DNA from 2 places in the Spirillospora sp. NPDC052242 genome. Region 2 is predicted to be linked to the other one. Evidence: riboswitches for the same ligand, from Rfam matches in the RefSeq annotation. Region 2 holds a riboswitch; the other holds the start of a gene.
What was found. Region 2 has a riboswitch for glycine ahead of gcvT (glycine cleavage system aminomethyltransferase GcvT). Riboswitches for the same ligand answer to the same signal wherever they lie in the genome.

Region 1: another riboswitch for glycine. It lies ahead of gcvP (aminomethyl-transferring glycine dehydrogenase); the one in region 2 lies ahead of gcvT (glycine cleavage system aminomethyltransferase GcvT).

What each region holds. Positions count from the first base shown of each region.
Region 1 covers NZ_JBFAUZ010000060.1:31,391-35,217, reverse strand. Annotated here, with positions in the region: gene gcvP (aminomethyl-transferring glycine dehydrogenase) at 1-2,159, opposite strand, end outside; glycine riboswitch at 2,222-2,333, opposite strand; glycine riboswitch at 2,334-2,428, opposite strand; gene AB0L25_RS35470 (flippase-like domain-containing protein) at 2,742-3,827, shown strand, end outside.
Region 2 covers NZ_JBFAUZ010000001.1:55,008-58,834, forward strand. Annotated here, with positions in the region: gene AB0L25_RS00265 (M50 family metallopeptidase) at 1-998, opposite strand, end outside; gene AB0L25_RS00270 (hypothetical protein) at 1,235-1,618, shown strand; glycine riboswitch at 1,670-1,765, shown strand; glycine riboswitch at 1,770-1,867, shown strand; gene gcvT (glycine cleavage system aminomethyltransferase GcvT) at 1,969-3,063, shown strand; gene gcvH (glycine cleavage system protein GcvH) at 3,080-3,484, shown strand; gene glyA (serine hydroxymethyltransferase) at 3,487-3,827, shown strand, end outside.

The sequences.
Region 1 (3,827 bases), on a different contig from region 2:
CCCGGGCCGCCGCCGCCGTGCGGGATGCAGAACGTCTTGTGCAGGTTGAGGTGCGAGACGTCCGAGCCGAACTCGCCGGGACGGGCGAGGCCGACGAGGGCGTTGAGGTTGGCGCCGTCCACGTAGACCTGGCCGCCCGCCGCGTGCACGGCTTCGCACACCTCGGTGATCGTCTCCTCGAACACGCCGTGCGTGGACGGGTACGTCACCATGATCGCGGCGAGCCGGTCGCCGTGCTTCTCGATCTTCGCGTGCAGGTCGTCCAGGGCGACGTTGCCGCCGTCGTCGCACGACACGACCACGACGCGCATCCCGGCCATGACGGCGCTCGCGGCGTTGGTGCCGTGCGCGGACGACGGGATCAGGCAGACGTCGCGGTGCTCCTCGCCGCGCGACGCGTGGTAGCCGCGGATGGCGAGCAGCCCGGCCAGTTCGCCCTGCGACCCGGCGTTCGGCTGCACCGACACCTTCGCGTACCCGGTGATCTCGGCGAGGTTCGCCTCGAGCTCGCCGATCAGCTCGACGTACCCGGCGGCCTGGTCCAGCGGCGCGAACGGGTGGACGTTCGCGAACTCCGGCCAGGTGATCGGCTCCATCTCGGCGGTCGCGTTGAGCTTCATCGTGCAGGAGCCGAGCGGGATCATCGACCGGTCGAGCGCGATGTCCTTGTCCTGGAGGCGGCGCAGGTAGCGCAGCATCGCGGTCTCGGAGCGGTGCGCGTGGAAGACGGGGTGCGTCAGGTAGGGGCTCTCGCGCCGCAGGCCGTCGGGGAGCGCGTCGGCGACGCCGCCCGCCTCCCCGGCGCCGCCCGCGGCGACGCCGAACGCCTCGAGGACGGCGGTGACGTGCTCGGGCAGCGTCGTCTCGTCGCAGGCGACGCCGACGCGGTCGGGGCCGTCCTGCCGCAGGTTCACCCCGCGCTCGCGGGCGGCGGCGACGACCTCGGCGGCGCGGCCGGGGACGCGGGCGAGGACCGTGTCGAAGAACGCGCCGTGCACGACCTCGACGCCGCCGCGGCGCAGGCCGTCGGCGAGCTCGGCGGCCCGGCGGTGCGCGCGCTGCGCGATCGCGGCGAGCCCCTCGGGGCCGTGGTAGACGGCGTACATGCTCGCCATCACCGCGAGGAGCACCTGCGCGGTGCAGATGTTGCTGGTGGCCTTCTCGCGGCGGATGTGCTGCTCGCGGGTCTGCAGGGCGAGCCGGTAGGCGGCCGCCCCGTCCGCGTCGACGGACACGCCGACGAGCCGTCCGGGCAGCTGCCGCCGCAGGTCGTCGCCGACCGCCATGTACCCGGCGTGCGGGCCGCCGAAGCCGTACGGGACGCCGAACCGCTGGGCGGATCCGACCGCGATGTCGGCGCCCGACTCCCCCGGCGGGCGCAGCAGCGTCAGCGCGAGCAGGTCGGCGGCGACGACGACCGTCGCGCCCCGCTCGCGGGCCTGCGCGGACAGCGGCGCCAGGTCGCGGACGGCACCGGACGCGCCCGGGTACTGCAGCAGCACGCCGAAGAAGTCGCCGTCGGGCAGTCCGCCGGACACGTCGGCGACCACCACCTCGATGCCGAGCGGGACGGCCCGGGTGCGGACGACCTCGATCGTCTGCGGGAGCGCGTCGGCGTCCACGAGGAACCGGCCGGGCTCCTTGCGCCGGGACGCGCGGTGCGCGAGCGCCATCGCCTCGGCGGCGGCCGTGCCCTCGTCCAGCATGGAGGCGTTCGCGACCGGCAGCCCGGTCAGGTCGGCGACGGCGGTCTGGAAGTTCAGCAGCGCCTCCAGGCGCCCCTGGGAGATCTCCGGCTGGTACGGGGTGTAGGCGGTGTACCAGCCGGGGTTCTCCAGGACGTTCCGCATGATCACGCCCGGCGTGATCGTGCCGTGGTAGCCGAGGCCGATCATGGAGGTGAGGACGGTGTTGCGGGCGGCGAGCTCGCGGAGCCGGTCGAGCGCGGCGGTCTCGCTCAGCGCGGGCGGCAGGTCCAGCGGGCGGGCGGTGCGGATCGCGGCGGGGACCGCCTCGTCGATCAGCGCCTCCGCGCCCGAGTAGCCGATGGCGGCCAGCATCCGGTCGCGGTCGGCCGGCGACGGCCCGATGTGCCGGTCGGCGAACGCGGCGCGGGGATGCTGCGGCGCGGCCACGGGGGCGAAGAACTGGGCGGTCATGGAGGAGCCTCCTGGCAGCTGCGGTCGCTCAGGTCCACCATCGGCACGCGGGCCGACGGCCGGTCTCCCCCTCTGTCATCGGCACCTGAGAGCTTCACCCGCGCGCGGGGTTTTCCCCTTCGGTGAGCCGCCGTTCCCGTTCCGCCGGGATCGACGCCTGCTTTCCAGAGGTGCCTCGCCCGAGCGGTCCTTTTGCCTGAGAGGTTCCGGGGAGGTTGCCCCTTCGGCGCCCCACGCCGGCTGCGTGAGGTCTCTCCCGCACAGGGTCGACGGCATGTCCGGGACAAACCCTACCCAACCGCGACGGCCCGCGATCGTCCCGGTCCCGTAACGGGATGTTCACCGCCGTGACCTCGGCGACGGCGCCGTACCGGCGAGTACCCCGGACAGTACGATATGACCGTCCCGCCGGGGACGCGACGGGACGGACGACGAGGGGCGACGGGTGGACGGAGCGACGGCCGGACGGGGGTCCGCCGCTCGACCGAGCGCGGCCGGTTCTGGGACGCTGATCACGGCAGCGTTGATCGAGACGACGGACGGCCGGGGCGGCGACGGGTGACGCGGACGCACGATGAGGCGGTGCGCCCGAGGCGGGGCGCGTCCGCGGGCGTGCCGGTCGACGAGCCCGCGCAGCCGGACCGCATCCGCCGTCCGTCCGACGCCATCCGGTTCGGCGTCTCCTGCGCCGGGCTGGCCGCGGTCATGCTGCTGGTGTCGTTCGCGCAGCAGACCACGCACGGCATCCAGACCGACATCGCCGAGGGCACCGCCCACGCGCCCGAGCTGCTGCTGGCGCTGGCCACCCTGGCGTCGAGCTTCGGCGTGCTGGCCGTCCCGATCGCGTTCGCCGTCGAGCGGCTGTTCCACAAGGACGGCATGCGGGTCGCCATCGCGCTGCTCGCCGCGATGATCGCGTTCGCCGTCACGATCACCCTGGACGACCTGGTCGTGCAGGCCGCGCCCGGCGGCGTGCTGGACTCGCTGATCTGGGGCGGCACCGACACGGCCCCCGTGCACACCGACATCGCCCCCGTGATCGCGTTCGTCAGCGTGGTCGGGATGGCCGGGCGGACCCGCTGGCAGACGGCCACCTGGTCCATGATCGGGCTGGCCGCGCTCACCGGCCTGACCGCCGCCTACGCGTCGGTGTCGGCGCTCGCGGCGACGTACTTCCTGGGCCGCGCGATCGGGCACGGCACCCTGTACGCGGTCGGCACCCCGAACCCGCGCCCGACCGGCATGACGGTGGTGACGGCCCTGGAGCGGCTGGGGCTGTGCCCGCGGCGGGCGGCGCGGCTCGACGATCCCGCGGACGGCGGCGAGGATGCGCGCCGCTACGGCGTCGTGCTGGCCGCCTCTCCCGCCGGGGACGGCCCGCTCCCGGCGCCCGGGGACGGCTCCGGCGGCTGGGATCTGGAGCTGCGGGTCCTGGACCGCGACCAGCAGACCGCCGGGCTGCCGTACCGGCTGTGGCGGATGCTGCGGCTGCGGCGCACCACGGCCGGGCGGACGCTGCGGTCGCTGCGCCGGTCGCTGGAGCAGGAGTCGCTCACCGCGTACGCCGCCGCCGCGGCGGGCGCCCGGACCCCGCGGCTGGTCGGCACGCTCGAGGTGGGGACGCAGGCGGCGCTGCTCGCGTACGAGCACGTGCCGGGGCGGCGGCTG
Region 2 (3,827 bases):
GCGGCGATCTCGCCGCCGAACCGGCTGACGCCGACGACGCCGACCGGCCCGTTCGGGTCGCGTTCCTCGCCGCCGAACGCCGCCTCCCACACGCCGACCATCTTCTGCGGCATGTTGATCAGCGCCTCGACCGTCCGGCCGGTGAGGTCGACCATGTGCTCGGCGACGGCCCCGGGCCCCTGCCGTTCGAGTTCGCGGGTGGGGGTGATGCCGAGGAAGCCGACGGTGACGACCTCGTCCGGGTCTTCGAGGCTGGCCAGCTCGTTGCGGGCGATCGGGACGGTCACCTGCCGGGTCCGCCCGTCGCGCTCGATCGTCATCGGGACGGTCTTGTTCGCCGAGTCGCGGATCAGGAGCTGGAGCTGCTCGTAGTCCTCGATGCGGGTGCCGTCGAAGGAGACGACGCGGTCGCCGGCCTGCAGGCCCGCCTGCCGCGCCGGGGTGGGCGTGGCGTTCGCGGGGCAGGTGTCGAGGTTCGCGGCCTGGCTCGCGGGGACGATGCAGTCGGTGACCTGGCTGATGACGGGCTTGCTCACGTACGTGCCGAGCCCCATGATCAGGATCGCGAAGAACACCACCGCGAGCAGCAGGTTCATCGCGGGGCCGCCGAACATGATCAGCAGCTTCTGCCACCAGGGCTTGGCGTAGAAGACGCGGTTCTCGTCACCGGGCCGGACCTCTTCGAGGGCCGCGCCGCGCGCCGATTCGATCAGCCCCTGCCACGGGCCGGTGCTGATCTGCCGGACCTCGCCGGGCTTGTCGCCCTTACGGGGCGGCAGCATGCCGATCATCCGGATGTAGCCGCCGAGCGGGATCCACTTGATCCCGTACTCGGTCTCGCCCTTGTGCCGCGACCACAGCGTGGGGCCGAAGCCGACCATGAACTGGGTCGTGCGCACCTTGAACAGCTTGGCGAAGGAGAAGTGCCCCAGTTCGTGCAGGGCGATGGACGCCATCAGGCCGAAGAAAAGGATCAGTACGCCGGCCAGCCAGCCCATGCGTCACGCCCCTCCGGTCGTCCGAACCCCCGCCCGGCGGGGTGATCTCCAGGAACCAACTCAGCGTACGTCATACGACGGGCCGTCCGGATGCCCCGGGAATCGCCCGATCCGACGGTCATTTTGCGCATGACGCCCAAATCCGGACGTGCCGGTTGGCAGGCGCGTCGATATCCGCACGCCCCCGGCGGCGCGCATCATGGCGCGGTCCCGTCCGTCCGCCGGAAGGAATCGCCGTGAAACGCACACTCGTCGCGCTGCCCGTCCTGACGATCGCGCTGGCCCTCGCCGGCTGCGGCGGGTCGGACGAGCGGCCGGACACGCGCGGCACGGGCGCGTCCGCCCCGGCCCCGGCCCCCGGCACGTCCGGGCCGTCCGGCACCGCGCAGGAACGGCCGGACGGCGGCGGCGCCCCGGCCACCGGCGGGGACGGGCTGCCGAGCGGCCCGCCCGCCACCTCGGCGGCGACGAAGGCGTTCAACGACTGCATGGCCGAGCAGGGCGTCCGGATCCCGACCCCGACACCGGGCACGACGCCGTCCAAGGAGCAGATCACCCGGGTCCGCGAGGCGATGGAGGCGTGCGTGAAGAAGTTCTCCACCGACCCGCCCGCCGGGTGACCCGGGGCTGGTCGGGGCGGCGACGCCGCTGCTAGCCTGACGCGAAGCCGTTGATCCCGTGCGGGAGAGTCCCCGGCAGCCGGCCCGGGACGCCGAAGGAGCAAATCCTCCCCGGAACCTCTCAGGCCCATGGACCGCACGGGCCAGGCGACCTCTGGAAAGCGGGGACCCCGGTCCCCCGCCGAAGGTGAAAGCCCGTGGCGCGCGCCGTCCGCCGCGGGTGAAGCTCTCAGGCTCCGATGACAGAGGGGGAGGCACCGAGACGCCCGGTGCGCGAGTGGGACGATGGACCCTGTCGACCCCGTCGACTCCGTCGACCCCGTCGCGCCCGTGACGAAGGAGCCGAACCCATGTCCGCCGATCCGAACGCGAAGAGAACACCGCTGCACGACGTCCACGCGGACCTCGGCGCGCACCTCGTCGACTTCGCCGGATACCTGATGCCGCTGCGCTACGCGAGCGAGACGGCCGAGCACCGGGCCGTCCGCACCGGCGCGGGGCTGTTCGACCTGTCCCACATGGGGGAGATCTTCCTCTCCGGGCCGGGCGCCGGTGAGGCGCTCGACCACGCGCTCGTCGGGAACCTGTCGCCGATGAAGGTCGGCAAGGCCCGCTACACGATGATCTGCGCCCCGGACGGCGGCGTGCTCGACGACCTGATCGTGTACCGGCTCGCGGACGAGACGTGGATGGTCGTCGCGAACGCCGCGAACGCGGACGTCGTCCACGACGCGCTCGTGGAGCGCGCGCGGGGGTTCGACGCCGCCGTCGAGGACCGCTCGGCGGCCTACGCGCTCGTCGCGCTGCAGGGCCCGCACGCGCAGGAGATCCTCGCGCGCTTCACCGGCGCCCCGCTGGACGACCTCAAGTACTACGCCGTGCTCGCCGACCGGGTCGCGGGGATCGACGCGCTCGTCGCCCGCACCGGCTACACCGGCGAGGACGGCTTCGAGCTGTTCGTCGACGCGGGCGACGCCGTCCGGCTGTGGCGGGAGCTCGCGGCCGTGGACGGCGTCGTCCCGTGCGGCCTCGCGGCGCGCGACAGCCTCCGGCTGGAGGCGGGGATGCCGCTGTACGGCAACGAGCTGACGGCCGAGACCACCCCGTTCGAGGCCGGGCTGGGCCGTGTCGTCAAACTGGACAAGCCCGTCGACTTCGTCGGGAAGTCCGCCCTGGCGGCGCAGGCGCAGACCCCCGCCGGCCGTAGGCTCGTGGGACTGGTGGCGCGGGGGCGTCGCGCGCCCCGCAAGGGGTATGCGGTCGTCACGTCCGATGGCGTTCCGTGCGGCGTCGTGACGAGCGGCGCGCCCTCGCCCACACTGGGCAAGCCGATCGCCATGGCGTACCTCGACACCGGTGTCGGGGAGTCCGGTCTGGCCGTGGACGTCCGCGGCCGGGCCGAACCGGTCGACGTGGTCGCCCTGCCGTTCTACAAGCGTTCCTGAAAGAGAGAGCAACAACGTGAGCGTTCCGGAGCAGCTCCGCTACAGCGAAGAGCACGAGTGGGTGGCCGGTCTCGACGACACCGGGCAGGCGCCCGAGGACGGGATCGTCACGGTCGGGATCACGTCCCACGCCGCCGAGGCCCTCGGTGAGATCGTCTACCTCGAGCTGCAGCCGTCCGAGGGCGACACCGTCGAGGCGGGCGAGCCCTGCGGCGAGGTGGAGTCGACCAAGTCGGTCAGCGACCTGTACTCCCCGGTCACGGGCGAGATCACCGCGATCAACACCGGCGTGGTGGACGAGCCGAGCGTGATCAACGACGACCCGTACGGGGAGGGCTGGATCTTCAAGGTGCGCATCTCCGAGGCGCCCGGCGACCTGCTGGACGCGGCCGCGTACGGCAAGCTCATCGAGGAGGCGTGAGCGTGTCCTCGTCCCTTTACGCATCGCTGGCCGAGGCCGACCCGCAGGTCGCCGAGGCCGTCGGCGCCGAGCTGCGGCGCCAGCAGTCGACGCTGGAGATGATCGCGTCGGAGAACTTCGCGCCGACGTCGGTGCTGGAGGCGCAGGGCTCGGTCCTGACGAACAAGTACGCCGAGGGCTACCCGGGCCGCCGGTACTACGGCGGCTGCGAGTACGTGGACGTCACCGAGCAGCTCGCGATCGACCGCGCCACGGAGCTGTTCGGCGCCGAGCACGCGAACGTCCAGCCGCACAGCGGCGCGCAGGCCAACACGGCCGTGTACTTCGCGCTGCTGCAGCACGG